4 regions of the Paenibacillus sp. Negev47 genome follow, and region 4 is predicted to be linked to each of the others. Evidence: a T-box and tRNA genes for the amino acid it is inferred to sense, from the RefSeq annotation. Region 4 holds a T-box; the other regions hold tRNA genes.
The links. A T-box is a leader RNA that pairs with one kind of tRNA and senses whether it is charged. The one in region 4 lies ahead of AC4G47_RS05880 (valine--tRNA ligase), so its partner is inferred to be a tRNA-Val.
Positions count from the first base shown of each region.

Region 1: it encodes a tRNA-Val, which carries the amino acid that the T-box ahead of AC4G47_RS05880 (valine--tRNA ligase) is inferred to sense. The anticodon was not compared.
Region 2: it encodes a tRNA-Val, which carries the amino acid that the T-box ahead of AC4G47_RS05880 (valine--tRNA ligase) is inferred to sense. The anticodon was not compared.
Region 3: it encodes a tRNA-Val, which carries the amino acid that the T-box ahead of AC4G47_RS05880 (valine--tRNA ligase) is inferred to sense. The anticodon was not compared.

Region 1 is NZ_CM177754.1:883,555-891,238, forward strand. It holds rRNA gene AC4G47_RS04055 (16S ribosomal RNA) at 1-296, shown strand, start outside; rRNA gene AC4G47_RS04060 (23S ribosomal RNA) at 661-3,588, shown strand; tRNA gene AC4G47_RS04065 (tRNA-Asn) at 3,655-3,730, shown strand; tRNA gene AC4G47_RS04070 (tRNA-Ser) at 3,734-3,825, shown strand; tRNA gene AC4G47_RS04075 (tRNA-Glu) at 3,835-3,906, shown strand; tRNA gene AC4G47_RS04080 (tRNA-Val) at 3,973-4,048, shown strand; tRNA gene AC4G47_RS04085 (tRNA-Met) at 4,066-4,139, shown strand; tRNA gene AC4G47_RS04090 (tRNA-Asp) at 4,167-4,244, shown strand; tRNA gene AC4G47_RS04095 (tRNA-Phe) at 4,340-4,415, shown strand; tRNA gene AC4G47_RS04100 (tRNA-Thr) at 4,436-4,511, shown strand; tRNA gene AC4G47_RS04105 (tRNA-Tyr) at 4,521-4,606, shown strand; tRNA gene AC4G47_RS04110 (tRNA-Trp) at 4,612-4,685, shown strand; tRNA gene AC4G47_RS04115 (tRNA-His) at 4,716-4,788, shown strand; tRNA gene AC4G47_RS04120 (tRNA-Gln) at 4,811-4,885, shown strand; tRNA gene AC4G47_RS04125 (tRNA-Gly) at 4,890-4,964, shown strand; tRNA gene AC4G47_RS04130 (tRNA-Cys) at 4,971-5,044, shown strand; tRNA gene AC4G47_RS04135 (tRNA-Leu) at 5,051-5,129, shown strand; gene AC4G47_RS04140 (class I SAM-dependent methyltransferase) at 5,298-6,233, shown strand; tRNA gene AC4G47_RS04145 (tRNA-Asn) at 6,532-6,607, shown strand; gene AC4G47_RS04150 (helix-turn-helix domain-containing protein) at 6,664-7,684, opposite strand, start outside.
Region 2 is NZ_CM177754.1:632,960-640,643, forward strand. It holds rRNA gene AC4G47_RS03025 (23S ribosomal RNA) at 1-2,184, shown strand, start outside; rRNA gene rrf (5S ribosomal RNA) at 2,264-2,380, shown strand; tRNA gene AC4G47_RS03035 (tRNA-Asn) at 2,465-2,540, shown strand; tRNA gene AC4G47_RS03040 (tRNA-Thr) at 2,544-2,616, shown strand; tRNA gene AC4G47_RS03045 (tRNA-Glu) at 2,627-2,698, shown strand; tRNA gene AC4G47_RS03050 (tRNA-Val) at 2,706-2,781, shown strand; tRNA gene AC4G47_RS03055 (tRNA-Gln) at 2,792-2,866, shown strand; tRNA gene AC4G47_RS03060 (tRNA-Lys) at 2,876-2,951, shown strand; tRNA gene AC4G47_RS03065 (tRNA-Leu) at 2,958-3,038, shown strand; tRNA gene AC4G47_RS03070 (tRNA-Gly) at 3,049-3,123, shown strand; tRNA gene AC4G47_RS03075 (tRNA-Arg) at 3,131-3,207, shown strand; tRNA gene AC4G47_RS03080 (tRNA-Pro) at 3,222-3,295, shown strand; tRNA gene AC4G47_RS03085 (tRNA-Gly) at 3,306-3,376, shown strand; gene AC4G47_RS03090 (WGxxGxxG family protein) at 3,593-3,931, opposite strand; gene ppc (phosphoenolpyruvate carboxylase) at 4,514-7,306, shown strand; gene sigW (RNA polymerase sigma factor SigW) at 7,567-7,684, shown strand, end outside.
Region 3 is NZ_CM177754.1:335,595-343,278, forward strand. It holds rRNA gene AC4G47_RS01590 (16S ribosomal RNA) at 1-12, shown strand, start outside; rRNA gene AC4G47_RS01595 (23S ribosomal RNA) at 379-3,306, shown strand; rRNA gene rrf (5S ribosomal RNA) at 3,388-3,504, shown strand; tRNA gene AC4G47_RS01605 (tRNA-Ile) at 3,564-3,637, shown strand; tRNA gene AC4G47_RS01610 (tRNA-Ala) at 3,672-3,747, shown strand; tRNA gene AC4G47_RS01615 (tRNA-Asn) at 3,749-3,824, shown strand; tRNA gene AC4G47_RS01620 (tRNA-Ser) at 3,828-3,919, shown strand; tRNA gene AC4G47_RS01625 (tRNA-Glu) at 3,935-4,006, shown strand; tRNA gene AC4G47_RS01630 (tRNA-Val) at 4,013-4,088, shown strand; tRNA gene AC4G47_RS01635 (tRNA-Met) at 4,106-4,179, shown strand; tRNA gene AC4G47_RS01640 (tRNA-Asp) at 4,205-4,282, shown strand; tRNA gene AC4G47_RS01645 (tRNA-Thr) at 4,306-4,381, shown strand; tRNA gene AC4G47_RS01650 (tRNA-His) at 4,479-4,554, shown strand; tRNA gene AC4G47_RS01655 (tRNA-Gln) at 4,566-4,640, shown strand; tRNA gene AC4G47_RS01660 (tRNA-Lys) at 4,650-4,725, shown strand; tRNA gene AC4G47_RS01665 (tRNA-Leu) at 4,735-4,822, shown strand; tRNA gene AC4G47_RS01670 (tRNA-Gly) at 4,831-4,905, shown strand; tRNA gene AC4G47_RS01675 (tRNA-Arg) at 4,912-4,988, shown strand; tRNA gene AC4G47_RS01680 (tRNA-Pro) at 5,005-5,078, shown strand; tRNA gene AC4G47_RS01685 (tRNA-Gly) at 5,090-5,160, shown strand; gene AC4G47_RS01690 (hypothetical protein) at 5,313-6,173, opposite strand; gene AC4G47_RS01695 (LysR family transcriptional regulator) at 6,321-7,229, opposite strand; gene AC4G47_RS01700 (ABC transporter ATP-binding protein) at 7,442-7,684, shown strand, end outside.
Region 4 is NZ_CM177754.1:1,267,184-1,274,867, forward strand. It holds gene AC4G47_RS05875 (LysM peptidoglycan-binding domain-containing protein) at 272-1,858, shown strand; T-box leader at 2,014-2,298, shown strand; gene AC4G47_RS05880 (valine--tRNA ligase) at 2,359-5,025, shown strand; gene AC4G47_RS05885 (bifunctional folylpolyglutamate synthase/dihydrofolate synthase) at 5,104-6,480, shown strand; gene murC (UDP-N-acetylmuramate--L-alanine ligase) at 6,486-7,684, shown strand, end outside.

The DNA.
Region 1 (7,684 bases), 380 kb from region 4:
ACAACGGGCTGCGAAATCGCGAGATGGAGCCAATCCCAACAAAGCCGGTCTCAGTTCGGATTGCAGGCTGCAACTCGCCTGCATGAAGTCGGAATTGCTAGTAATCGCGGATCAGCATGCCGCGGTGAATACGTTCCCGGGTCTTGTACACACCGCCCGTCACACCACGAGAGTTTATAACACCCGAAGTCGGTGGGGTAACCGCAAGGAGCCAGCCGCCGAAGGTGGGATAGATGATTGGGGTGAAGTCGTAACAAGGTAGCCGTATCGGAAGGTGCGGCTGGATCACCTCCTTTCTATGGAGAATCGTTTCCCGCGTGGAAACATTCAAATAAGCAGGTTCTTAGAACCTGCGACCGCAATTCATTTCGGTCCTTCACCTTGGTGTGGATGAAATGAAGAGCAAAACACTCACTCGTTGCTCAGTTTTGAGAGCTCAAACTCTCAAACAGCTTGCTTTTGCATGGAGCTTGTTCTTTGAAAACTAGATATCGAAACGAAAGTAAATGCGAATTAGAACATTCCTTTTTAGCTGAACTTGTGTAAACAAGTTTCAATAAAAATGGTAGTTAATTGCTTTTGCGATGGTATTGAATGGGAGTGACTTTTGGCTTTGCGTAAGCAAAACAAGGGAAGCGAGCGGCCAATACCGGAGCACGAGGTTAAGCTACTAAGAGCACACGGAGGATGCCTAGGCGCTAGGAGCCGATGAAGGACGTGGCGAACAACGAAACTGCCTCGGGGAGCTGTAAGCAAGCTTTGATCCGGGGGTGTCCGAATGGGGAAACCCAGCTGGGGTAATTTCCAGTTACTCACAACTGAATACATAGGTTGTGCAGAGGCATACCAGGGGAACTGAAACATCTAAGTACCCTGAGGAAGAGAAAACAATAGTGATTCCGTCAGTAGCGGCGAGCGAACGCGGAGAAGCCCAAACCAGAGAGCTTGCTCTTTGGGGTTGTGGGACGTCTCACATGGAGTTACAAAGGAACCGGTTAAGCGAAGAGGTCTGGAAAGGCCCGCCAAAGAAGGTAAAAGCCCTGTAATTGAAAGTCTGTTCCCTCCGAGACGGATCCCGAGTAGTGCGGGGCACGTGAAACCCCGTATGAATCCGGCAGGACCATCTGCCAAGGCTAAATACTTCCTAGCGACCGATAGTGAAGCAGTACCGTGAGGGAAAGGTGAAAAGCACCCCGGAAGGGGAGTGAAATAGAACCTGAAACCGTGTGCTTACAAAAAGTCAGAGCCCGTTTTAGGGGTGATGGCGTGCCTTTTGTAGAATGAACCGGCGAGTTACGTTCCCGTGCAAGGTTAAGGTGAAGAGCCGGAGCCGCAGCGAAAGCGAGTCTGAATAGGGCGACATAGTACGTGGACGTAGACCCGAAACCGGGTGATCTACCCCTGTCCAGGGTGAAGGTGCGGTAACACGCACTGGAGGCCCGAACCCACGCATGTTGAAAAATGCGGGGATGAGGTGGGGGTAGCGGAGAAATTCCAATCGAACTCGGAGATAGCTGGTTCTCCCCGAAATAGCTTTAGGGCTAGCCTCGGAAAACAGAGTCGTGGAGGTAGAGCACTGATTGGGTGCGGGGCCCGCAAGGGTTACCAAGCTCAGTCAAACTCCGAATGCCATAGACTTACTTCCGGGAGTCAGACAGTGAGTGCTAAGATCCATTGTCAAAAGGGAAACAGCCCAGACCATCAGCTAAGGTCCCCAAGTGTGTGTTAAGTGGGAAAGGATGTGGAGTTGCACAGACAACCAGGATGTTGGCTTAGAAGCAGCCATCATTTAAAGAGTGCGTAATAGCTCACTGGTCGAGTGACTCTGCGCCGAAAATGTAACGGGGCTAAACACACCACCGAAGCTATGGCTTGATGCTTTGCATCAGGGGTAGGGGAGCGTTGTATAAGGGTTGAAGGTGTACCGTAAGGAGCGCTGGACATTATACAAGTGAGAATGCCGGTATGAGTAACGAAAAGATCAGTGAGAATCTGATCCGCCGAAAGCCTAAGGGTTCCTGAGGAAGGCTCGTCCGCTCAGGGTAAGTCGGGACCTAAGGCGAGGCCGAAAGGCGTAGTCGAAGGACAACAGGTCGAAATTCCTGTACCACCGTAAGCCGTTATGAGCAATGGGGGGACGCAGTAGGGTAGTGACGCGGACTGATGGATGTCCGTCTAAGCAGTAAGGCTGATGTGTAGGCAAATCCGCACATTGTAAGGCTGAGCTGTGATGGGGAGTGAAAATTACAGTAGCGAAGGTCATGATCTCACACTGCCAAGAAAAGCCTCTAGCCAGGTGATGGTGCCCGTACCGCAAACCGACACAGGTAGGCGAGAAGAGTATTCTAAGGCGCGCGGAAGAACTCTCGTTAAGGAACTCGGCAAAATGACCCCGTAACTTCGGGAGAAGGGGTGCCCCGGTAGTGTGAATAGCACGAGGGGGCCGCAGTGAAAAGGCCCAAGCGACTGTTTAGCAAAAACACAGGTCTGTGCGAAGCCGTAAGGCGAAGTATACGGGCTGACGCCTGCCCGGTGCTGGAAGGTTAAGGGGAGTGGTTAGGGAGCAATCCCGAAGCTGTGAACCGAAGCCCCAGTAAACGGCGGCCGTAACTATAACGGTCCTAAGGTAGCGAAATTCCTTGTCAGGTAAATTCTGACCCGCACGAATGGCGTAACGACTTGGGCGCTGTCTCAACGAGAGATCCGGTGAAATTTTAATACCTGTGAAGATGCAGGTTACCCGCGACAAGACGGAAAGACCCCATGGAGCTTTACTGCAGCTTGATATTGAATTTGGGTACGATCTGTACAGGATAGGTGGGAGCCTTTGAAGCATGAGCGCCAGCTTGTGTGGAGGCAACGTTGGGATACCACCCTGATCGTATCTAGGTTCTAACCTGGTACCGTAATCCGGTGCGGGGACAGTGTCAGGTGGGCAGTTTGACTGGGGCGGTCGCCTCCTAAAGAGTAACGGAGGCGCCCAAAGGTTCCCTCAGAATGGTTGGAAATCATTCGAAGAGTGCAAAGGCATAAGGGAGCTTGACTGCGAGACCTACAAGTCGAGCAGGGACGAAAGTCGGGCTTAGTGATCCGGTGGTACCGCATGGAAGGGCCATCGCTCAACGGATAAAAGCTACCCTGGGGATAACAGGCTTATCTCCCCCAAGAGTCCACATCGACGGGGAGGTTTGGCACCTCGATGTCGGCTCATCGCATCCTGGGGCTGAAGTAGGTCCCAAGGGTTGGGCTGTTCGCCCATTAAAGCGGTACGCGAGCTGGGTTCAGAACGTCGTGAGACAGTTCGGTCCCTATCTGTCGTGGGCGTAGGAAATTTGAGAGGAGCTGTCCTTAGTACGAGAGGACCGGGATGGACGTACCGCTGGTGTACCAGTTGTTCCGCCAGGAGCACCGCTGGGTAGCTATGTACGGAAGGGATAAACGCTGAAAGCATCTAAGCGTGAAGCCCCCCTCAAGATGAGATTTCCCAGTATGTAAGACCCCTTGAAGACGACGAGGTAGATAGGCTGGGGGTGGAAGTGCAGCAATGCATGGAGCTGACCAGTACTAATCGGTCGAGGGCTTATCCAATAGCAAGTTCTAAATCGCATGTTTCGTTTCGAATCTAGTTTTCAGAGAACGATCTCTGAAGCATATTCCCTGATAGCTCAGTTGGTAGAGCACTCGACTGTTAATCGAGTTGTCACAGGTTCGAGCCCTGTTCGGGGAGCCATATGGAGAGGTGTCCGAGCTGGCCGAAGGAGCACGATTGGAAATCGTGTAGGCGTCACAAGCGTCTCGAGGGTTCGAATCCCTCTCTCTCCGCCATAATATTAAGGCCCGTTGGTCAAGGGGTTAAGACACCTCCCTTTCACGGAGGTAACAGGGGTTCGAATCCCCTACGGGTCATATTAACTTCAAAAAAGAAGTTGATTTTTACAATAAGATTATGGTAAGATCATAAATGTGTTGTTCGGAGGCTTAGCTCAGCTGGGAGAGCATCTGCCTTACAAGCAGAGGGTCGGGGGTTCGATCCCCTCAGCCTCCACCATATAACTTTTATAACGACGCGGGGTGGAGCAGCCCGGTAGCTCGTCGGGCTCATAACCCGAAGGCCGCAGGTTCAAATCCTGCCCCCGCAATTATACTTTCCTTTGAGAAAGTGATCTGGAACCGTGGTGTAGTTGGCCTAACATGCCTGCCTGTCACGCAGGAGATCGCGGGTTCGAATCCCGTCGGTTCCGCCATTTAATCTTTACATGAGGCAAACTGTTCACTACATCTGCTGTATGGCACTGATGCCCTATATAAAGTGTTAGGAAATGAGATTAGACTTTATTATGGCTCGGTAGCTCAGTCGGTAGAGCAGAGGACTGAAAATCCTCGTGTCGGCGGTTCGATTCCGTCCCGAGCCACCATTTATAAAACAATTTAATATGCCGGTGTAGCTCAACTGGTAGAGCAACTGACTTGTAATCAGTAGGTTGGGGGTTCAAGTCCTCTCGCCGGCACCATGTAATCCTGGAGGATTAGCGAAGTGGCCAAACGCATCAGACTGTAAATCTGCTCCCGTACGGGTTCGGTGGTTCGAATCCATCATCCTCCACCAGTTTTAGGGGCATAGTTTAAAGGTAGAACAACGGTCTCCAAAACCGTTGGTGTGGGTTCAATTCCTGCTGCCCCTGCCAATTAACTTTTTAGAAAATTAACTTTTTGTGGCGATCGTGGCGAAGTGGTTAACGCACCGGTTTGTGGATCCGGCATTCGGGGGTTCAATTCCCCTCGATCGCCCATTTGTTTTTTCATTTTTTATTGGGGATTAGCCAAGCGGTAAGGCAACGGACTTTGACTCCGTCATGCATAGGTTCAAATCCTATATCCCCAGCCATTATGCGGACGTGGCTCAGCGGTAGAGCATCGCCTTGCCAAGGCGAGGGTCGCGGGTTCGATTCCCGTCGTCCGCTCCAAAATATGGCGCCATAGCCAAGTGGTAAGGCACAGCTCTGCAAAAGCTTTATCCCCAGTTCGAATCTGGGTGGCGCCTCCAGTATATGCCGGCGTGGCGGAATGGCAGACGCGCTCGACTCAAAATCGAGTGGGAAACCGTGGAGGTTCGAGTCCTCTCGCCGGTATATTGAATAGCCCTGCAAATTGCTTATGCAATCTGCGGGGCTATTTTTATTTTATATGAAGTGATTGTTTTATAGTAAGGAAAGTTGGACGTTAATAAAGATTGACGTATGATTATATTCAGTATATTGTAGATAAGTGAAGTCTTTAATATGAGGGAGTGAAATAAAGTGACTACTAAAAAAATTATACCGGACACTGACCTGTTATTTAACCTTTCTGTATGGGAAGAGGCTTGGAAGAATCGTCCGAGAAGTTCAAAATATAAGAAGAAAAGTGCACCATTTAATACAGAAGAAGCGTTTGAGCGGTGGGCCAGAGATTATCATGCACAATCATTTACGGTAGAAGGAATACAGCGGTCTGAGCGCATTATGGGCTGGATTGAAAACCAGGGAGTAGAGTTCGCGGGCTTGTCCATTCTAGACATTGGAGCGGCCTCAGGCATATTTACCATTCCTTTTGCTGAAAAGGGAGCAAGTGTAACCGCTGTTGAGCCTTCTGAGTTGCTTGTCTCACTCATGAAGGAAACGATACCCTCAGAGCTGGAATCTAATATTGAAATCGTGAAAGAGCGATTTGAGGAAATCTCCATCGAGGATAAAGGCTGGGAGAAGAAATATGATTTTGTATTTGCTTCCATGTGTCCGGCTATGTCGGATTGGGAAACGATTGAGATGGCGATTAACTGTGCTCGTAAGTATGTGTATATAAGCACTATAGCGGGACAGAAGGAACACACACTAATGGATGAACTTAAGGATGTACTTGGGATCAGTTCTTCATACAAGGCTGGTGATATGGGATATATCCAACAGTTGCTGTATTTGAAGGGTTATTCATACACGATGATCATTACAAGAGAAGTTAACTCATTTGAAGTACCGGTGGAAGAGATTATTGAGAAGCTGCCAGAATGGCTTAATACGTATGAGTTACCAACAGATGAGGATTCCCTCAGACTGGCTGAGAAGTACATCCGCGATACATATAAGGATAGTACGGTGACCTTCTCACGTGGAGCAAGGTTTGGTAAAATTCTGATCCAACTTGAACAACCCAATATGAAAACAGTCCGTACCAAGGATAAACGACAAATCGTATAAGCTTGGTATGTGTTATGAGGATCAGGAATCGAGACGCACAACGCATATTCTAACGTCTAAGATGACGCTAGGAAGCATCAGATCGCTGCGCAAAAAGGTGAACGTATGAAACATATGAAGTTAAGATTGTAGAAGCGAAGTTGTAAGTGAAGGGAGCAGAATATGTGCTCCCTCTTTTTTTTGAAGCGAATAATTAATTGACTGCACTAAACAAAATCCTCGGTTACTTGAAGATGTTCGAGACAACGAAAAAACAAAACACATATCTAGTTTTCAGAGAATGATCTCTAAAGCATATTCCCTGATAGCTGAGTTGGTAGAGCACTCGACTATTAATCGAGTTGTCGCAGGTTCGATCCTTGTTCGGGGAGCCATATGGAGAGGTGTCCGAGCTGGACGAAGGAGCACGATTTTAAATCGTGCTCCTTTTCTAATTGTTGTTCGACACTTCTGCTTTTTGTTTCCGCTCCCGATACTGACCGGGAGTGATTCCTTCCCATTTACGAAATGATCGGATAAAGTTTTGCGGATTGTTGTAACGAAGCCGTGCTGCGATATCTTTAACCGTTAGATCACTTTCGTCCAGCCATTTTTTAGCGATGTTAAATCGGTACTTGGTCAGGTATTCACTAAATGCACAGCCGGTCTCTTTGCGAAAAACGCTACTTAAGTAGTTGGCATTATAGTGAAGCTTAACAGCACATTCCTCAAGCGTCAGATCCTTATCGTAATCTTGATGAATCAGAGCAATCATCTTCTCTGATATATGTTGATACTGGGCATACTGTCTCCCTTTAAAAACCTGGATGATGGGCAAGATGACTTGATGGTTAAACCACTCCTCAACTTCAGCGCCGTACTGCAAACCATGAAGTTCATGAAACATCGATCCATTGCCTTGAGAGATCTGTCCGAGTCGTATACCGGATTCCTGAGTCATTTGCAAAATATGCGTCAGCAGCCTCGTAAAGGCCACCTGATATTCCTCCGGCGTACACTCCATACCAAAGATCACTTCCAAGACCTGATGCAGAAGAGCAGAGGCCTGAACTTCATCCGCACTTTGAATAGCTTGGATCAACGAGTATTCCAATGATTCCGGGTAGGTCATGGACCAAGCTGGCGCATAATGATCTATGTTCTCATATTGCAAGATAATACCTGTCCCCAGCTTCATTCGATGCTTCAAAGCCTCCATAGCTTCTGTGTAAGCCTGAGGGATGTGGTATAGGGAGCTATGCGGCTGGCTGAAGCCTATACTGACCTGAAGAGCCAGAATCCCATCAATCTGTTGTTGTAACTGGTCTGTTAATACATATAGCTGCTGTGAAAAAGCAAATTGATCCTGTTCAACGGTGCCAATCACCGTGACAACCGTATGTTCCAGCACGATAGGAAGCAGTTGTTGGTTATGCACAACCGTTTCCTCCAATATATTTTGAACAGCGAAT
Region 2 (7,684 bases), 630 kb from region 4:
TCCAGGGTGAAGGTGCGGTAACACGCACTGGAGGCCCGAACCCACGCATGTTGAAAAATGCGGGGATGAGGTGGGGGTAGCGGAGAAATTCCAATCGAACTCGGAGATAGCTGGTTCTCCCCGAAATAGCTTTAGGGCTAGCCTCGGAAAACAGAGTCGTGGAGGTAGAGCACTGATTGGGTGCGGGGCCCGCAAGGGTTACCAAGCTCAGTCAAACTCCGAATGCCATAGACTTACTTCCGGGAGTCAGACAGTGAGTGCTAAGATCCATTGTCAAAAGGGAAACAGCCCAGACCATCAGCTAAGGTCCCCAAGTGTGTGTTAAGTGGGAAAGGATGTGGAGTTGCACAGACAACCAGGATGTTGGCTTAGAAGCAGCCATCATTTAAAGAGTGCGTAATAGCTCACTGGTCGAGTGACTCTGCGCCGAAAATGTAACGGGGCTAAACACACCACCGAAGCTATGGCTTGATGCTTTGCATCAGGGGTAGGGGAGCGTTGTATAAGGGTTGAAGGTGTACCGTAAGGAGCGCTGGACATTATACAAGTGAGAATGCCGGTATGAGTAACGAAAAGATCAGTGAGAATCTGATCCGCCGAAAGCCTAAGGGTTCCTGAGGAAGGCTCGTCCGCTCAGGGTAAGTCGGGACCTAAGGCGAGGCCGAAAGGCGTAGTCGAAGGACAACAGGTCGAAATTCCTGTACCACCGTAAGCCGTTATGAGCAATGGGGGGACGCAGTAGGGTAGTGACGCAGACTGATGGATGTCTGTCCAAGCAGTAAGGCTGATGTGTAGGCAAATCCGCACATCGTAAGGCTGAGCTGTGATGGGGAGTGAAAATTACAGTAGCGAAGGTCATGATCTCACACTGCCAAGAAAAGCCTCTAGCCAGGTGATGGTGCCCGTACCGCAAACCGACACAGGTAGGCGAGAAGAGTATTCTAAGGCGCGCGGAAGAACTCTCGTTAAGGAACTCGGCAAAATGACCCCGTAACTTCGGGAGAAGGGGTGCCCCGGTAGTGTGAATAGCACGAGGGGGCCGCAGTGAAAAGGCCCAAGCGACTGTTTAGCAAAAACACAGGTCTGTGCGAAGCCGTAAGGCGAAGTATACGGGCTGACGCCTGCCCGGTGCTGGAAGGTTAAGGGGAGTGGTTAGGGACTAGTCCCGAAGCTTTGAACCGAAGCCCCAGTAAACGGCGGCCGTAACTATAACGGTCCTAAGGTAGCGAAATTCCTTGTCAGGTAAATTCTGACCCGCACGAATGGCGTAACGACTTGGGCGCTGTCTCAACGAGAGATCCGGTGAAATTTTAATACCTGTGAAGATGCAGGTTACCCGCGACAAGACGGAAAGACCCCATGGAGCTTTACTGCAGCTTGATATTGAATTTGGGTACGATCTGTACAGGATAGGTGGGAGCCTTTGAAGCGTGAGCGCCAGCTTGCGTGGAGGCAACGTTGGGATACCACCCTGATCGTATCTAGGTTCTAACCTGGTACCGTAATCCGGTGCGGGGACAGTGTCAGGTGGGCAGTTTGACTGGGGCGGTCGCCTCCTAAAGAGTAACGGAGGCGCCCAAAGGTTCCCTCAGAATGGTTGGAAATCATTCGAAGAGTGCAAAGGCATAAGGGAGCTTGACTGCGAGACCTACAAGTCGAGCAGGGACGAAAGTCGGGCTTAGTGATCCGGTGGTACCGCATGGAAGGGCCATCGCTCAACGGATAAAAGCTACCCTGGGGATAACAGGCTTATCTCCCCCAAGAGTCCACATCGACGGGGAGGTTTGGCACCTCGATGTCGGCTCATCGCATCCTGGGGCTGAAGTAGGTCCCAAGGGTTGGGCTGTTCGCCCATTAAAGCGGTACGCGAGCTGGGTTCAGAACGTCGTGAGACAGTTCGGTCCCTATCTGTCGTGGGCGTAGGAAATTTGAGAGGAGCTGTCCTTAGTACGAGAGGACCGGGATGGACGTACCGCTGGTGTACCAGTTGTTCCGCCAGGAGCACCGCTGGGTAGCTATGTACGGAAGGGATAAACGCTGAAAGCATCTAAGCGTGAAGCCCCCCTCAAGATGAGATTTCCCAGTATGTAAGACCCCTTGAAGACGACGAGGTAGATAGGCTGGGGGTGGAAGTGCAGCAATGCATGGAGCTGACCAGTACTAATCGGTCGAGGGCTTATCCAATTTGCAAGTTTGAATTCGCATGTTTCGTTTCGAATCTAGTTTTCAGAGAACAACTCTGAAATGTAAGCTAAGCTATGCGTTTGGTGGCGATGGCGGAGGGGTTCCACACGTACCCATCCCGAACACGACCGTTAAGCCCTCTAGCGCCGATGGTACTTGGACCGCAGGGTCCTGGGAGAGTAGGACGCCGCCAAGCGAACTCTTTCATCATACATAGAAAACAGGCTCTGCATGTGGACGTTGTACGATGAATTGCATTTGCACCGCAAATGCATATTATTCCCTGATAGCTCAGTTGGTAGAGCACTCGACTGTTAATCGAGTTGTCACAGGTTCGAGCCCTGTTCGGGGAGCCATTTGCTCTCATAGCTCAGTAGGTAGAGTGCATCCATGGTAAGGATGAGGTCACCGGTTCGATCCCGGTTGAGAGCTTTGAAAATGGGGCCCGTTGGTCAAGGGGTTAAGACACCTCCCTTTCACGGAGGTAACAGGGGTTCGAATCCCCTACGGGTCATATAGATGGAGGCTTAGCTCAGCTGGGAGAGCATCTGCCTTACAAGCAGAGGGTCGGGGGTTCGATCCCCTCAGCCTCCACCATCTAATTTAATGGGGATTAGCCAAGCGGTAAGGCAACGGACTTTGACTCCGTCATGCATAGGTTCAAATCCTATATCCCCAGCCATTTTATTATGAGTCATTAGCTCAGTTGGTAGAGCACCTGACTTTTAATCAGGGTGTCGAAGGTTCGAGCCCTTCATGACTCACCATCATATGCGCGTGTGGCGGAATTGGCAGACGCACTAGACTTAGGATCTAGCGTCTTTGACGTGGGGGTTCAAGTCCCTCCACGCGCATCCCTTATTTGCGGAAGTGGCTCAGCGGTAGAGCATCGCCTTGCCAAGGCGAGGGTCGCGGGTTCGATTCCCGTCTTCCGCTCCATTATTTTGCGCCCTTAGCTCAGCTGGATAGAGCGTTTGACTACGAATCAAAAGGCCGGGAGTTCGAATCTCTCAGGGCGCGCCATTATTTTTTAGTATCGGGATGTAGCTCAGCTTGGTAGAGCACCTGGTTTGGGACCAGGGGGTCGCATGTTCAAATCGTGTCATCCCGATTGTTGTTATGCGGGTGTAGTTCAATGGTAGAACTTTAGCCTTCCAAGCTAATAGCGTGGGTTCGATTCCCATCACCCGCTTACATGATATAAAGAAAAAGTCTTTGCAGATGCAGAGGCTTTTTTGATTTGTATTTTACGGTATGAAACATCAATTATTATATGTATTACATTTCTGCTTAAAAGAGCCAAGACCCCTTTTCAATTAAATAGGGAGGTCTTGGCTCTTGTGTTTACTCCTGCTTCTAAGGTACCGCCAAAATGCAGCGGTAGTGTTGTAACGTGCCTTAATTTCTGTTAACGATCGTTACGATCCGTAACTCTTTTACGCATGCCAGCTAGACCCAACAGTCCCAGCAAACCGAGCCAGCCCCAATCCATACCGTTGTCACGGTCGGTGGTATTGGCATTAGCACGAACATTATTGGCACGATAGTCACCATTGTTGCGGTAGTTCCCATTCATGTTCATGTTGGTGTTGGTGTTTGTACGGTCCATGTTGTTGGTGTCCTGATAAGACTGGACACGTGAACCATTAGTAGCCATTGCGTTGGTCATATGACCATCAGCAGCAGCAGGGCCAGCTATTGACGCGACAAGAAGCACAGAAGCAATAATAGTTGTGACTTTTTTCATGATTTGGATTCCTCCTTTTTTGGTAAGAGCCTATAGACTAATCTGCCCAAGAAGGTAAGAATATTATGTAGAAATGGTCTGTTAAGATATTCCTTTGATTACACTTGTTTATCAAACATACATAAGAAACTTTCCTAATAAGCAGACTGTATAGGAAGAAAATTTATAATTACATCTTTAATTTATTGCGTCACTGTGGTAAAGTATACAAAAGCTTGCTTTGCCGGTCATGTTTCTTTGTATGGCATCTGTTTTTAGGCAATGAAATTATGCGGTTCAACCTTACAATCAGGTACATTGGATATATCTAAAGCCACTGCATATTTATGAAATTTTAAGAATAGGTATGAGACATTTGAGTTATCTAAAGTACGTGAAAAAGGTATCATGCGACAGCATATGACCATTAATTGAAGCAGAACAAGAAAATGAATAAAAAAGCGTGTTTTTGTGCTGTAAATCGGGGATAAACCCCATTTTTTCTAGTAGAAAAGTAAAGATTTTCGTGCCATTTTATTGTATGATGTTATGAAGGTGTCAAATTTACGTGTACGAATGGAACGATCAGATGGGAGGATAAGCATGACTGAAACTATGGTAACCGCCAGCAAAAGCCAATCCAACAACCTGCTTCGGCGAGACGTGCGGTTCCTGGGCAATATACTCGGGGAAGTTCTTGTCCATCAAGGCGGCACGGAGCTTCTAGATATCGTTGAGAAGATTCGGGAAACGAGCAAATCATTGCGTGCAGAATTTCTGCCGGAACTGTATGCAGAGTTCAAAACGATGATCCAGGAATTAGACTCGGACAATCGTCATCAGGTTATTCGGGCTTTCGCTATTTATTTTCAATTAGTTAATATTGCTGAACAAAACCATCGGATCCGGCGTAAACGGGATTATGAGCGTTCTGCAGGGGACGCGGTACAGCCAGGATCAATACAAAAAGCAGTACAGGATCTCAAGGAACGTGGACTGTCTCATACGGAAGTAGAAGAGATTCTGGACGAATTATCACTGGAACTCGTTATGACTGCTCATCCAACCGAAGCCATGCGCCGGGTTATTCTGGACATCCACAAACGGATATCCGAAGATGTCATGCTACTTGATAATCCTACGCTGACGTTACGTGAACGGGAACAGTTGCGGGAAAAACTGCTAAATGAGGTTATTACACTCTGGCAGACAGATGAACTTCGCGACCGCAAACCGACTGTACTCGATGAAGTGCGGAACGGGATGTATTATTTTCACGAAACGTTGTTCCACGTACTTCCGGATGTATATCAGGAGCTGGAACGCTGCCTGAATAAATTTTATCCTGACCATGACTGGCATGTGCCGACGTATTTGCGTTTCGGTTCCTGGATCGGTGGAGACCGGGATGGAAATCCTTCGGTAACTTCAGATGTAACATGGCAGACGCTGTTAATGCAACGCAAGCTCGCTTTGCGTGAATACCAACGGATTATGATTGAACTTATGGGCCACCTCAGCTTCAGCACGAACATCATCCATGTATCGGATGAGCTGGTGCAGTCGATTGAGCAGGACCGTAATTATGTTACATTGAAAAAAGTGGATATCTGGCGGAATGAGAAAGAGCCATACCGCATCAAATTGGCTTATATGATAGCCAAGCTGAACAATGTACTGGATGAGAACAAATCAGGTCAGCCTGACCGTTATGATAGCGCTCAGGATTTGATTGATGATCTGATGATTATTGATCGAAGTCTGCGCCATCATTTTGCCGATTACGTAGCTGATACGACTATTCGCAAAATGATTCGTCAAGTGGAGTTGTTTGGTTTCCACACCGCAGCATTGGATGTGCGTCAGCACAGTAAGGAACATGAAAATGCGATGTCTGAGATTTTGGCCAAAATGAACATTGTAGAAGATTATGCGCGTCTGACAGAGGACGGTAAAATCGATCTGCTTGCTCGTCTGCTGGATGATCCGCGTCCGCTTACTTCTCCTTATCATCAATACACGGAGGGAACCAAAGAGTGTCTGGATGTCTTCCGTACCATTAAGCGTGCCCAGAACGAGTTCGGGGCCGGCTGTATCACCAGTTACCTGATCAGTATGACGCAGGGCGCAAGTGATTTGCTGGAGGTTATGGTATTTGCGAAGGAAGTGGGCTTGTTCACCAAAGGACACAACGGTGAAATTACATCTACACTTCAGGCAGTTCCATTGTTTGAAACGATTGATGATCTACATGCGGCTTCGGATATTATGCAGAAGCTGTTCAACCTTCCTGTATACCGCGCAAGCGTAAGAGGACGCAATGAACTGCATGAAATCATGCTTGGTTATTCAGACAGTAACAAGGACGGCGGAGTGGTTACAGCCAACTGGGAACTGCGCGTAGCAATGAATGCCATCACGGCTGTAGGTAATGAACACGGTGTTAAACTGAAGTTCTTCCATGGACGTGGCGGAGCTCTTGGTCGTGGCGGCATGCCGCTTAACCGTAGTATTCTTGCTCAACCACCGCATACGATTGGTGGAGGCATCAAGATTACGGAGCAGGGAGAGGTCATTTCTTCCCGTTATTCCCTTCAAGGGATTGCATACCGCAGTCTGGAGCAAGCAACTTCGGCTCTGATCACAGCAGCACTTAATGGTCTTGAGCCGCAAGAGTCAGCATCCGAGCGCCATTGGGACAGCATCATCAAAGAGATTTCGGAAGTATCCCTGACAAAATATCAGGATCTGATTTTCCGTGATCCAGACTTCTTCACTTTCTTCAAGGAATCAACACCGCTTCCGGAGGTTGGGGAACTGAATATTGGTTCCCGTCCATCCAAGCGAAAAAATAGCGACAAGTTTGAAGACCTGAGAGCGATCCCGTGGGTATTCGCATGGACACAAAGTCGTTATCTGCTACCAGCCTGGTATGCGGCAGGAACAGGACTGCAAAGTTACTATCAGGATAAAGAGGAAAATCTGATTGTCCTGAAAGAAATGTATGCAAGCTTCCCATTCTTCCGCACATTGATTGATACGGTGCAGATGGCAATTGCCAAAGCAGATCTGGTGATTGCCAAAGAATACTCAGCCATGACTTCCAACAAGGAAGCGCGTGATCGCATATACGGTCAGATCGAAGCTGAATTCAAGCTCACAAAAGAGCTGATTCTTAAAATTACCGGAGAAGCTGAAATTCTGGATGATGTACCGGTTATTCAAGAATCCATTCGTCTTCGTAACCCTTATGTCGACCCGTTGTCTTACATGCAGGTTCAACTTCTGAGCGAACTCAGAGATATGCGCGAACGTGGTGAGGATGATACGGAACTCCTTAGAGAAGTATTGCTGACAATCAACGGCATCGCTGCAGGACTGCGTAATACAGGTTGATTATTATACTGTTGCAAATGAATGATTTTATGAAACAAAGTACCCATTACTTTGTTAACTATAAGCTCCATTCTCTGCTCTACGGAGTGAGAGATGAAACGGGACTCCTACTGGAGTTCCCGTTTTTACTGTTTTTGGCGGATATTTGTCATACAGTCTTGATTTTTGACCAAAGTTGATTTACGATTTGATTGGTGAATTACAAGTGTGGACGGGTATCAGAAGACGGAAGACCCATCAGCATGTCTGGGGGAATAAGGGTGGACAATTTGGAGAATAGGCTTGTGAAACTGGTGCTTAAGGGCGACCAGAGAGCCTTCGCAGAAATCGTTGAACTATATAAGGACAAGCTGTTTCATTTGGCATACCGGATGCTGA
Region 3 (7,684 bases), 930 kb from region 4:
ATCACCTCCTTTCTATGGAGAATCGTTTCCTGTAACGGAAACATTCAAATAAGCAGGTTCTTAGAACCTGCGACCGCAATTCATTTCGGTCCTTCACCTTGGTGTGGATGAAATGAAGAGCAAAACACTCACTCGTTGCTCAGTTTTGAGAGCTCAAACTCTCAAACAGCTTGCTTTTGCATGGAGCTTGTTCTTTGAAAACTAGATATCGAAACGAAAGTAAATGCGAATTAGAACATTCCTTTTTAGCTGAACTTGTGTAAACAAGTTTCAATAAAAACGGTAGTTAATTGCTTTTGCGATGGTATTGAATGGGAGTGACTTTTGGCTTTGCGCAAGCAAAACAAGGGAAGCGAGCAGTCAAAACCGGAGCAATATGGTTAAGCTACTAAGAGCACACGGAGGATGCCTAGGCGCTAGGAGCCGATGAAGGACGTGGCGAACAACGAAACTGCCTCGGGGAGCTGTAAGCAAGCTTTGATCCGGGGGTGTCCGAATGGGGAAACCCAGCTGGGGTAATTTCCAGTTACTCACAACTGAATACATAGGTTGTGCAGAGGCATACCAGGGGAACTGAAACATCTAAGTACCCTGAGGAAGAGAAAACAATAGTGATTCCGTCAGTAGCGGCGAGCGAACGCGGAGAAGCCCAAACCAGAGAGCTTGCTCTTTGGGGTTGTGGGACGTCTCACATGGAGTTACAAAGGAACCGGTTAAGCGAAGAGGTCTGGAAAGGCCCGCCAAAGAAGGTAAAAGCCCTGTAATTGAAAGTTGGTTCCCTCCGAGACGGATCCCGAGTAGTGCGGGGCACGTGAAACCCCGTATGAATCCGGCAGGACCATCTGCCAAGGCTAAATACTTCCTAGCGACCGATAGTGAAGCAGTACCGTGAGGGAAAGGTGAAAAGCACCCCGGAAGGGGAGTGAAATAGAACCTGAAACCGTGTGCTTACAAAAAGTCAGAGCCCGTTTTAGGGGTGATGGCGTGCCTTTTGTAGAATGAACCGGCGAGTTACGTTCCCGTGCAAGGTTAAGGTGAAGAGCCGGAGCCGCAGCGAAAGCGAGTCTGAATAGGGCGACTTAGTACGTGGACGTAGACCCGAAACCGGGTGATCTACCCCTGTCCAGGGTGAAGGTGCGGTAACACGCACTGGAGGCCCGAACCCACGCATGTTGAAAAATGCGGGGATGAGGTGGGGGTAGCGGAGAAATTCCAATCGAACTCGGAGATAGCTGGTTCTCCCCGAAATAGCTTTAGGGCTAGCCTCGGAAAACAGAGTCGTGGAGGTAGAGCACTGATTGGGTGCGGGGCCCGCAAGGGTTACCAAGCTCAGTCAAACTCCGAATGCCATAGACTTACTTCCGGGAGTCAGACAGTGAGTGCTAAGATCCATTGTCAAAAGGGAAACAGCCCAGACCATCAGCTAAGGTCCCCAAGTGTGTGTTAAGTGGGAAAGGATGTGGAGTTGCACAGACAACCAGGATGTTGGCTTAGAAGCAGCCATCATTTAAAGAGTGCGTAATAGCTCACTGGTCGAGTGACTCTGCGCCGAAAATGTAACGGGGCTAAACACACCACCGAAGCTATGGCTTGATACGATGTATCAGGGGTAGGGGAGCGTTGTATAAGGGTTGAAGGTGTACCGTAAGGAGCGCTGGACATTATACAAGTGAGAATGCCGGTATGAGTAACGAAAAGATCAGTGAGAATCTGATCCGCCGAAAGCCTAAGGGTTCCTGAGGAAGGCTCGTCCGCTCAGGGTAAGTCGGGACCTAAGGCGAGGCCGAAAGGCGTAGTCGAAGGACAACAGGTCGAAATTCCTGTACCACCGTAAGCCGTTATGAGCAATGGGGGGACGCAGTAGGGTAGTGACGCGGACTGATGGATGTCCGTCTAAGCAGTAAGGCTGATGTGTAGGCAAATCCGCACATTGTAAGGCTGAGCTGTGATGGGGAGTGAAAATTACAGTAGCGAAGGTCATGATCTCACACTGCCAAGAAAAGCCTCTAGCCAGGTGATGGTGCCCGTACCGCAAACCGACACAGGTAGGCGAGAAGAGTATTCTAAGGCGCGCGGAAGAACTCTCGTTAAGGAACTCGGCAAAATGACCCCGTAACTTCGGGAGAAGGGGTGCCCCGGTAGTGTGAATAGCACGAGGGGGCCGCAGTGAAAAGGCCCAAGCGACTGTTTAGCAAAAACACAGGTCTGTGCGAAGCCGTAAGGCGAAGTATACGGGCTGACGCCTGCCCGGTGCTGGAAGGTTAAGGGGAGTGGTTAGGGAGCAATCCCGAAGCTGTGAACCGAAGCCCCAGTAAACGGCGGCCGTAACTATAACGGTCCTAAGGTAGCGAAATTCCTTGTCAGGTAAATTCTGACCCGCACGAATGGCGTAACGACTTGGGCGCTGTCTCAACGAGAGATCCGGTGAAATTTTAATACCTGTGAAGATGCAGGTTACCCGCGACAAGACGGAAAGACCCCATGGAGCTTTACTGCAGCTTGATATTGAATTTGGGTACGATCTGTACAGGATAGGTGGGAGCCTTTGAAGCGTGAGCGCCAGCTTGCGTGGAGGCAACGTTGGGATACCACCCTGATCGTATCTAGGTTCTAACCTGGTACCGTAATCCGGTGCGGGGACAGTGTCAGGTGGGCAGTTTGACTGGGGCGGTCGCCTCCTAAAGAGTAACGGAGGCGCCCAAAGGTTCCCTCAGAATGGTTGGAAATCATTCGAAGAGTGCAAAGGCATAAGGGAGCTTGACTGCGAGACCTACAAGTCGAGCAGGGACGAAAGTCGGGCTTAGTGATCCGGTGGTACCGCATGGAAGGGCCATCGCTCAACGGATAAAAGCTACCCTGGGGATAACAGGCTTATCTCCCCCAAGAGTCCACATCGACGGGGAGGTTTGGCACCTCGATGTCGGCTCATCGCATCCTGGGGCTGAAGTAGGTCCCAAGGGTTGGGCTGTTCGCCCATTAAAGCGGTACGCGAGCTGGGTTCAGAACGTCGTGAGACAGTTCGGTCCCTATCTGTCGTGGGCGTAGGAAATTTGAGAGGAGCTGTCCTTAGTACGAGAGGACCGGGATGGACGTACCGCTGGTGTACCAGTTGTTCCGCCAGGAGCACCGCTGGGTAGCTATGTACGGAAGGGATAAACGCTGAAAGCATCTAAGCGTGAAGCCCCCCTCAAGATGAGATTTCCCAGTATGTAAGACCCCTTGAAGACGACGAGGTAGATAGGCTGGGGGTGGAAGTGCAGCAATGCATGGAGCTGACCAGTACTAATCGGTCGAGGGCTTATCCAATAGCAAGTTTGAAATCGCAACTTTCGTTTCGAATCTAGTTTTCAGAGAACAACAACTCTGAAATGTAAGCTAAGCTATGCGTTTGGTGGCGATGGCGGAGGGGTTCCACACGTACCCATCCCGAACACGACCGTTAAGCCCTCTAGCGCCGATGGTACTTGGACCGCAGGGTCCTGGGAGAGTAGGACGCCGCCAAGCGATTTCCCTTTGGGGTATTTTTTTTGCCCCCTTTGCCAAGGAATAAGGGATATATATTAGGGCCCTTAGCTCAGTTGGTTAGAGCGCACCTCTGATAAGGGTGAGGCCGGTGGTTCGAGTCCACCAGGGCCCATAGTAATACCACAGCAAGAAATACAACAGTGTATGGGGCCATAGCTCAGCTGGGAGAGCGCCTGCCTTGCAAGCAGGAGGTCAGCGGTTCGATCCCGCTTGGCTCCACCATTCCCTGATAGCTCAGTTGGTAGAGCACTCGACTGTTAATCGAGTTGTCACAGGTTCGAGCCCTGTTCGGGGAGCCATATGGAGAGGTGTCCGAGCTGGCCGAAGGAGCACGATTGGAAATCGTGTAGGCGTCACAAGCGTCTCGAGGGTTCGAATCCCTCTCTCTCCGCCAGATAATTTTTAGCAAGGCCCGTTGGTCAAGGGGTTAAGACACCTCCCTTTCACGGAGGTAACAGGGGTTCGAATCCCCTACGGGTCATAATATGGAGGCTTAGCTCAGCTGGGAGAGCATCTGCCTTACAAGCAGAGGGTCGGGGGTTCGATCCCCTCAGCCTCCACCATATAACTTTTATAACGACGCGGGGTGGAGCAGCCCGGTAGCTCGTCGGGCTCATAACCCGAAGGCCGCAGGTTCAAATCCTGCCCCCGCAATTAACTTTCCTTGAGAAAGTACTATGGAACCGTGGTGTAGTTGGCCTAACATGCCTGCCTGTCACGCAGGAGATCGCGGGTTCGAATCCCGTCGGTTCCGCCATTTTTTAATTAAATATGCACCGTGCCGGTGTAGCTCAACTGGTAGAGCAACTGACTTGTAATCAGTAGGTTGGGGGTTCAAGTCCTCTCGCCGGCACCATTTTTAGTATTTACATCTGAATTTGTAATAGAATGTATATTACAAGTAAAAATGTTAATACTAAGATTCTCTTAGTGGATGAATGGCTTACTCTATGGCGGTCGTGGCGAAGTGGTTAACGCACCGGTTTGTGGATCCGGCATTCGGGGGTTCAATTCCCCTCGATCGCCCCATGATTTTTTAATGGGGATTAGCCAAGCGGTAAGGCAACGGACTTTGACTCCGTCATGCATAGGTTCAAATCCTATATCCCCAGCCATTTCACTATGAGTCATTAGCTCAGTTGGTAGAGCACCTGACTTTTAATCAGGGTGTCGAAGGTTCGAGCCCTTCATGACTCACCATTATATTTTGCGGTCGTGGCGGAATTGGCAGACGCGCACGGTTCAGGTCCGTGTGGGCTAACCCCCCGTGGAGGTTCGAGTCCTCTCGACCGCACCATATATTTTGCGGACGTGGCTCAGCGGTAGAGCATCGCCTTGCCAAGGCGAGGGTCGCGGGTTCGATTCCCGTCGTCCGCTCCAATATTTGCGCCCTTAGCTCAGCTGGATAGAGCGTTTGACTACGAATCAAAAGGCCGGGAGTTCGAATCTCTCAGGGCGCGCCATTATTTTCATAAGTATCGGGATGTAGCTCAGCTTGGTAGAGCACCTGGTTTGGGACCAGGGGGTCGCATGTTCAAATCGTGTCATCCCGATCTTTTTATTTGCGGGTGTAGTTCAATGGTAGAACTTTAGCCTTCCAAGCTAATAGCGTGGGTTCGATTCCCATCACCCGCTTCCTAGTAACGTATAGAAGAGCCTTTGCTTATAGCAGGGGCTCTTTTGTTTGAGTCTATAATTTCATTTCGTTCACTACACAAAAAAGACAAGCCCCTCTTCCTGCGTACATCGTAGGAGAGGAGCTTGTCTTTTTAAGTTAGAGCCAGCGATTAGTATCTTTCCAGAATCGTCTGTGTTTTCAAGCCATCGGCAGGAATCAGCCAGTTATTGTTCTCCAGCAATTGCAGCAGTTGAGTGCGCAGTCCGGATACGGCTACAGCATCATCGGTTTTGAAAGAGACTTCTACGATATTCTCAATACCTGTACCTGCTGCGTCACGGATCGGCCATACTTCGAGTGTAAGCTCTTGACCATTCCATGTACCTTCATATCGTTGGAACGTTACCGGACCATAGGCACGAGATTGCGTAAGCTGTTGTTTGCCCCAGTTGGAGGCAGTCCAGTTTTTCAATTTGCCTGGAAGCTTGTCCAATAACATGTTCAAGGCTTCCTTTTCAGAAGGAAGTTGGACACCTGTCGCCTTGGTATCGACTTTTTTGGTGTTGGAGAAGCTTAAGGTTTGTTTACCATATCCCCAATCAATCTCAGCCTCGTAATTATCATCCGATTCATCAAAACCCTCTTGATTAGCCAGAGTCAGCGCTGCGTTGATGTCGCCATTGATCACTGGGTACCGCTTTTTGTAGGTCAATTCGTAATTGTTTTTGTCATCCTTTTTACGAAAACGGACGTTCCATCCTTGTTGATCCAATCCGAGAGAATTGGTGTCGAAGTACTCTACGTTAATATTTCTGGGCGTGGAATTCAGGCCGAGTGTCTGAATCACTTCACTGCGTGGTGTCCCATCGGTATTCAATACAAGTTCCGGCTTGGCCAGAAACTTCACTTCATAAGCAGGAACGGCATTGGCAGCAGCTGAAGCCTGTGGTGCTCCCAGAAATGTCATTCCACTTCCCAATGTTACGATGCTCAGCATCAATGAGGCGGTTACCTTTTTCCACTTTTTCAAAACCAATCACTCTCCTAATCTGGATTAACGTACAGACTCAACTTTATCGCCCGAATATATGAAAGCGATTAACGGGGAGAGCTCATTGCGTTAACCCTGCATAGATTTGATGAATGGTTAACGATACTTTATTGAGGGTCAGGTCAGTCATGCATGGAAAAGGGGAAAGCCGTGACTCACCTCTCGTAGTACTTCTTTGAAGCGGTTCACCTGAACTGACGGGTGGCGGTCCTTGTTATGTACAGTGTAAATATGGCGCGGTGCCTGCTCTCCTGGAATGGGGAGAACTTGTATGAGCCCGTGTTGTTCCTCCCACTGTACCGCCATCCGAGACATGAATGAGACATGCCCCCCGAGTAACACGAGTTGTTTGATCGCTTCCAGGGAATCCATCTCTACGGTGCTCCGCAAACGAATGTCATGTTGCGCGAGCCATTGATTGGTTAACCGCCGAGTACTGGATTCATTGCCATGTAAGGCAAAAGGGATCTGTGCGATATGATCAGGTGTTAATACATCATGCTGGGCCAACCTATGCTGCGGAGAACAGATCAATACCAGGTCGTCCTCACACAGCGTCTCGGCTTGCAGCGCTGGTCCAACAAACGGCTCGGAAGAGATCACACCCAGATCAATCTGATGTCGAATCAGCATCTCGCGAATGACAGGTGATGGTTTGACGGATAAGACGATACGGATGCCAGGGAATTCCTGCGAAAAGGTATTGAGCATGGCGGGCAGCAGGTATGTAGCGGGTACATAGCTTGCCCCAATGTGCAGGGTGCCCCGATAGAGACTGTCATATTCTTTTACAACCCGTCGTGCCTCTTGGGTTAGAGCATTGATTTTAACGGAGTAATGCAGCAGAGCTTGTCCCGCCTCGGTTAGAAAAGTCTTGCCACTGCGCGATTCGAATAATCGCACACCCATCTCTTCCTCCAATGACTTCATATGAAATGTAACGGTGGGTTGCTTGATCCCCAGTAACTCGGCCACGCTTGTCATGTGATGATGTTTGTCGATCAGCTCAACAATTTGCAATTTGATCAGATTCAATGTCCCAACACTCCTCATACCTATTTAGGTTCTCCGTAAAATGAAAAGTTCCATTAATAATCACCTACTATAGATTTAATCTATGAACATCAACAGAATTCATCTAAAAAGTTAATTCCAATTTTACAAACAAGACATACAACTCGCGAAAGCGGACGTTAGACTGAGAACAGTGCAAGAGATCAAGTAACAAAAGACAGGCAGGGATGCTTATGAAATTAGAGATGACTGGAATTCAAAAATCATTTAATCAAACACCCGCACTGCTGCCGACAGATCTAACGCTTGAACATGGAAAGTTCACGACACTTCTCGGCCCATCGGGCTGCGGCAAAACAACTCTGCTCCGCATGTTGGCCGGGCTGGAGCAGCCGGATGCGGGGGAGATTCGTGCAGATGGTCAGTGTATCTACTCTGCGGCGAAGCGGATTGATATACCGACACACAAGCGTAAT
Region 4 (7,684 bases):
AAGCTGCTTCGGAAGCATAAGCTATCCCCGGATTTTCCCTTTGAAGAAGGGAATCAAAAAAATCTGGGGATAACAGTGATCGGAAGGTTATTCTGTCATCGAAGTGGCTAGGTGCAACATTCTCTATTTCGCTTTATATATCAAGGTTTTTCAAAAGGTGGCATGCCCATCCCATTTAAGGCATATAGATGTGATAACGAAGGATTTGGACCATGGATCAGTCCCATGAGAAGGATCATGGTGAACATATGCCGAAAGGAGGACGCCACCTTTGTTGAATCAACCTTATGGTTTGCGGTTCGATATTTATGAGCGCGTTCATTTGTCTGAGGGAGTCCCTGCAATTGAGGAATTGGAGGAAATTGAACTATACCCGCGCATTCAAGTCATAGGGCAGGATGATCATGCCACGTTAAGAGGGCATCTGTTACTTACAGGTGCGTACAGAGGAGAAAACGAGTCTTCAGAGGAGCTCAAACACTTCATTCCTGTGGAGATCACGGTGCCTCTGAACCGGGTCAGATCGATTGAGGATATTTCCATCGAAATTGAAAATTTTGACGTGGATCTGTTATCCAATCGTAGTCTGAACATTACAGGCGTGTTGTCGCTGCGAGGCATCGAGGGTTTTCCAGTTGAGGAGCCACAAGTGTGGTCAGCAGATGAGTTTACTGTTGTTCACTCACCTGACTCTCAGCAACTCAACCGTTCCAATGAAGCAGAACAGTCAGGCAGCGATCCCAATGCATTTGCACAAGAGTATCTACTCCAGCGGAGTGAGGAAGAGAGACTTGCGAATGCAGCAGAACTCGCATATGGCGCCCCGGAATTCGCTGATCTGTCCACAAGAGAAGAGACCTTAAGAAATAACGAAGAATGGCAGCAGGAATATGCGCTTCCGTCTTCGACCGAGTCAATTCAGTCGGAAGAGCAAAGCGCAGAGAATGCTAACGATCCCAGACAACCTGATGCAAACGAAGATCTCGCATCTCTGACAACGGATGGAGATGAATTGGCATCCCATGAGCAACAATACAGCGAACCTACTCCCATCTCGTCATTTATGGCTGAGACCGCTGATCGGCTAGCTTCTTACCCTGAATCAGAACCGTTGCTACCTCTCGAGGAAGAGTCTCCTGTGTTGTCCGAGCCTTCCGTAGATGCATTGCCTGCGAACCCTAGAAGTTCAGATCAACAAACCTCTGAGCTGGCTGCACAATCATCTGATGAGTTGGCACCACCGAGTGCACCGGATGCACCTGACGTATGGCACTTCGAATCAGCGAGATCTGTACCCCAGCAGGAGAATCCGGCCGTTGCCGATGTTCCGGTGGAATCACAGGCGGAGAACTGGCAGGGTGTATTTGCTTCGTCCGAACCAGACAAAGCGGAGGAGGATCGACCGACCTTTGAAGCGAATGGGGCAGACGAGTTCGTGCAGAACGAAGCATTTGTTCCTGAACCTGTGGGGGAGACGGAAGACAAGCCAGAGTTGAAGGTTGCTTTTGGCAGCAAGAAAGAATCCGCACCAAGGCAAGAGGAGGGCGTAGGCATCTCTTCCTTGTTATCCTCTGGTAGAGCAACGCGCGATGCCGAAGTGGAGCGAGGCGAGGAGATCCCTGCTGGTGTGACACAGGAAGAGACATATCCCGCGGATGATGTGGAGTGGAAGAATCTGTTCCTGGGGACGATCGTGGATCAGACCCCATTCCGCAAGGTGAAACTGTGTATCGTTCAGCGAGAAGATACACTTGATGCCATTGCAGATCGATACCAATTGAGCACGAGGGAACTTCAGTTATATAACCGATTATCTGAACAGGTTGTGGAAGAAGGTCAGATATTGTACATTCCTTAATCCGTAGTTAAAAGCCTTCGTTAGGACCCGTGATCCCCTTGAGGATTGCGGGTTTTTGCATTATTCGTCCTAACCCTGCATTCCAGCGCTCTTTTCCGCTGCTGTCAGGTTGACTATCCCGCACGAGCAAGGTATGATGTGTGTATGTTTTTTGAAGAACAACGTGGAACGGGAGTAGTAGACAGTATGACCTATCAGAGAGTGGAATTGTAGCGCTGTGAGATTCCGCAGGAACCAACTGATCGAAGTCGCCCGGGAGTTGCCTGTTTGAATACAAGGGATGAATGAGATTTATCGTCATCATTTATTTCTGAGGTAGGATGGGCCGGTCGCAGCCGTTATCTGCTTGAAGTGTCACGTCATGTACAGAGGGTGAAGTCTATCTTGCTGTCAGCGTGAAACAAAGGTGGTACCGCGAAAGCTAACCTTTCGTCCTTTGATGGATGAAAGGTTTTTTTTGTTTTTTTTGGCGAAGATGATAAGTAACGGAGGAATGACACATGTCTGAGGAAAAAAAATCAGCTGCAACAGAAATGCCGACCACTTACGATCCAAAGGCGGCAGAGGATAAATGGTACTCCACCTGGATGGAACGTGGATATTTCAAAGCCGGTCAACGTAAAGATGCCGAGCCCTACACGATTGTTATCCCACCCCCGAATGTGACCGGGATGCTGCACATTGGGCATGCGCTCGATTTTACACTGCAGGATATACTGATCCGTACGAAACGGATGCAGGGCTATGATGCACTGTGGCTTCCGGGTTCCGACCATGCAGGCATTGCTACCCAAACCAAAGTGGAGCAGAAACTGCGTGAAGAAGGTCTGACGCGTTATGATCTGGGACGTGAGAAGTTTCTGGAGAAAGTATGGGACTGGAAAGATCAATATGCCACTACCATTCGTCAGCAATGGGGCAAAATGGGGTTGTCGCTTGACTACTCCCGTGAACGTTTTACGCTAGATGAAGGTCTGTCCCAAGCGGTTCGCAAAGTATTTGTTCAATTGTATGAAAAAGGCCTTATTTACCGAGGCAAACGGATCATTAACTGGGACCCGGTGAACCGGACAGCTCTGTCTGACATTGAGGTTGAATATAAAGAGGTTCAGGGTCACTTGTACCATCTGCGTTACCCCCTCAAAGACGGAAGTGGCTACGTTACCGTGGCAACAACGCGTCCTGAAACGATGCTGGGCGATACAGCGGTTGCTGTACATCCGAAGGATGAGCGCTATGCAGATATGATTGGTAAAGTACTTGTACTGCCTATCATTGGGCGCGAAATTCCAATTATCGCTGATGATTATGTGGATAAAGAGTTCGGAAGTGGTGCCGTTAAAATCACGCCTGCGCATGATCCGAATGACTTTGAAGTAGGTCTTCGTCATGATCTGCCTCAAATTACGGTGATGGATGAGAGCGGCACAATGAATGCAGAGGCAGGCAAGTATCAGGGACTGGATCGCAGTGACTGCCGCAAGCAGATTGTTGCTGACTTGAAAGAGCAAGGCGTATTGATCAATATCGAAGATCACACGCATCAGGTTGGACACAGTGAGCGTACTGGAGCTGTTGTTGAGCCGTATCTGTCTACCCAGTGGTTTGTTGAGATGAAGCCACTTGCAGAGAGAGCGATTAAGAAACAACAGAGCGGCGAAGGGGTTAATTTTGTTCCGGATCGTTTTGAGAAAACCTATCTGAACTGGATCGAGAACGTTCGTGACTGGTGTATTTCGCGTCAACTGTGGTGGGGACATCGTATTCCTGCCTGGTATGATGAGGAAACAGGTGAAATCATCGTATCTGCTGAAGACCCGACGACGCTGCCAGAGAATGCCGGACGCAAGCTCAGACAGGATGAGGACGTTCTGGATACATGGTTTAGCTCCGGATTATGGCCATTCTCCACATTGGGCTGGCCGGAAGATACGGAAGATCTGCAACGTTATTATCCGACAAGTGTACTTGTGACAGGGTATGACATCATATATTTCTGGGTTGCACGTATGATTTTCACTGCATTGGAATTCACCGACGAGATTCCGTTCAAGGATGTGCTGATGCATGGTCTTGTTCGTGACGCAGATGGACGCAAAATGTCCAAATCATTGGGGAACGGTGTAGACCCGCTCGATGTGATTGAGAAATACGGCGCAGATGCGATGCGTTACATGATCTCAACCAGTAGCACGCCAGGTCAGGATCTGCGTTTCCGTTGGGAACGGGTGGAGCAGGCTCGTAACTTTGCCAACAAGATCTGGAATGCTTCACGCTTTGCATTGATGAATCTGGAAGGATTCACCTATGAGGAACGTGACATTAGCGGAGAGCTTGGCACAGCGGATTATTGGATTTTACACCGTCTGAACGAAACTTCTCGTGATATTACGCGTCTAATCGAAGCGTATGAATTTGGGGAAACGGGCCGTGTGCTGTATAACTTTATCTGGGATGATCTGTGTGACTGGTACATTGAGTTTGCGAAACTGTCCTTCTACGGAGAAGATCCGATTGCCAAGAAGAAAACACAATCCGTGCTGGCTTATGTACTGGATCAGACGATGCGCCTGATTCATCCGTTTATGCCATACATCTCCGAAGAGATATGGCAGCATCTGCCTCATGAGGGAGAGACCATTACGCTGGCTTCCTGGCCGGTATATGATCCTGCACTTGAGAATCCAGAGGCTGTTGCCGAGATGAACCTGCTCATGGACACCATTCGTGCAGTTCGGAACATTCGTGCAGAAGTGAACGTGCCGATGAGCAAAAAGATCGAGTTGATGGTCAAAGCAAACAGTGCTGAGACGTCCAGTATCATTGCGCGTAACAGTCACTACATCAAACGTTTCTGTAATACGTCCGAGTTCGATAGTGGGCTGGAGCTAAGCTCACCGGATAAGGCAATGACTGCGATCATTACGGGGGCAGAGCTATACTTGCCACTGGCAGGTCTTATTGATATCGAGCAAGAAGTGGCTCGCCTGGAGAAAGAGTTGCAGAACCTTGAGGGCGAAGTACTCCGTGTGGAGAAAAAGCTGGCGAATGAAGGCTTTGTAGCCAAAGCTCCGGCCAAGGTTATTGAGGAAGAGCGCGCCAAGCAAGCAGATTATTCCGATAAACGGGATAAAGTGATTGCACGAATCAAGGAACTGAAAGGTTAATATATCTGGGTCGGATGGAGAGTTGTTATGCCATCCGGCCGCTTTTTTCAATCAAACTCGGGACCGAAGGTGAATCAGATGACGCAATTAGACGGGACAGATGCAGCAGCTCCTTTACTTACGTATAACGAGGCCGTGGACTGGATCAATGGCCTTATTCCTTTTGGCATTCGACCTGGATTGGAACGAATCGAGAGTCTGATGTCCATGTTGGGCAATCCACACCAACGTCTCAAATTTATTCATGTCGCGGGAACGAACGGCAAAGGTTCGACTTGCGCTTTTTTGACGTCAGTGCTTCTTCAGGCTGGATATGATGTGGGCACCTTTACGTCCCCTTATATCACCAAGTTTACAAACCGTTTTCAATACAACGGTGAGGATATTCCCGAAGAGATCCTGCTTAAGCTCTCGAATCGGTTGCGCCCGCTGGTCATGGAAATGGCCTCCACTCCGCTTGGATCACCAACGATGTTTGAGGTGTCCACGGCTCTCGCGCTTCTGTATTATGCAGAAGAGTGTTACCCTGACGTTGTGGTATGGGAGACGGGGCTAGGGGGAAGGATGGACGTAACGAATATTGTTGCACCTGTTGTGTCCGTCATCACCAACATTGGTATGGATCACACGGATGTGCTTGGAGATACGATTGAGCAGATTGCCTGGGAAAAGGCAGGGATTATCAAGCCGGGAGTACCCGTTGTGACCTGCGCGACTCAACCCGAGGCTGTGAAGGTAATTCAGGAGAAAGCACAGCAGTCTCAATCAACCTTGTATTTGGCTGGAGATCAATTCTCTTATCATAGACTGGATAGCAATGAGAGCGGACAATCATTTCATTTTACAGGCCCGTTTCGTGACCTGGACGTTCGCATAAGCATGCAGGGTTCACATCAATGTGACAATGCAGCGGCCGCACTAATGGTGCTTGAATTGCTCAGACAATACATGGCATTTATGCTGGATGACAACGATATTGCACTTGGACTGGAGAATGCCTTCTGGGCAGGAAGATTCGAAAAAGTCGTCGATGAACCCCGAATTGTGCTCGATGGAGCACATAATCCGGAGGGGGCAGAGTCACTGGCCAAGAGCATTATGGATGTATATCCTCACAATAAGTTAATTTTGATGATGGGTATGTTGGCGAATAAGCATCACGAAGCGTATTTGCAGCATATACTGCCACTAGTGGATACGCTGATCCTGACCGAGCCAGATTTCCGACGCAAAATGGATGCAGCCGAATTGCTGCAGATTGTCGAACGGGTACGTCCCGCCATTGCGAAGCAGGAGCTGGAAATCATCGTCGAGCCCGAATGGGCAAAGGCACTTGATCTATTGAAGTCACGGACGGAAGCGGAAGATCTGGGGGTGGTCTCCGGCACACTGTACCTGATTGCGGATGTGCGGGCAGCCCTTTTGCATCAAACCGATTCTGAAAAAGGTTGGTGAAAGTTTTGTTAAATACATCGGAACACGTTCATTTTATAGGGATTGGCGGATATGGCATGAGTGCCATCGCAAGAGTTATGCTGGAAATGGGATATACCGTTACCGGATCGGATGTCGCTTCACAGGAGTTGACCGAGAAGTTGGCAGCCAAGGGAGCGAAAATATATATCGGACATACCGCAGAGCATGTCACTGGAGCAGACCTGGTTGTCTACTCTACGGCAGCGCCTGCAGATAATGTGGAACGGGTAGCAGCTGCAGAGCTGAACATTCCGATTCTGCATCGTTCCCAGATGCTTGCACGTTTGTTGAACGAACGTAAGGGCGTGGCTGTGGCCGGAGCCCATGGTAAAACAACAACCTCATCCATGATTGCACTTGTTATGGATAAGTGTGATACGGACCCGACATATATCATTGGCGGAGAAATCATGAATGTGGGCACCAATGCGAAGGCCGGTCAAGGTGATTGGGTTGTCGCTGAGGCGGACGAGAGTGATGGTTCATTTTTGCAGTACCATCCATGGCTCGGTATTGTAACGAATATTGAGGCAGATCATCTGGAGAATTACAACAGTGATTTTGAAGAACTCAAAAAGGCTTATGTGCAGTTCCTGAGCCAGATTCGTCCGGAAGGAACAGCCATTGTGTGTTCTGACGATGAGAATGTTCAAGCGATTTTGCCAGAACTCAAGTCACGGATCACGACTTATGGTATCGACCGTTCTGCGGACTATACGGCAACGGATATTGTACTGGGCGATCGCCGGATCTCCTTTACGATGAACCATCAGGGTGTTGCTATGGGCACGGTGGAGTTATCTGTTCCTGGTAAGCATAACGTGTATAATGCGATGGCTACTGTGATTACCTGTCTGGAAGCAGGTATTCCGTTTGAGAAGATTGTGGCGGCCATCATCCAGTTCCACGGAGCCAAACGCAGATTCCAGGTATTGGGCGAGGCACGTGATATGCTGATCATCGATGATTATGCTCATCACCCTACCGAGATTGAAGCGACCATTAGTGCGGCCAAAGCAACGGGCAAGCGCATTATTGCTGTATTCCAGCCACAGCGTTATACGCGGACATTCTTCCTGCTGGATGCGTTCAGTCGTGCTTTTGCGGAAGCGGATGAAGTGCTTATTACCGATATCTACTCTCCTGCGGGCGAAAAACAGATCGAAGGGGTAACCTCAGCAAG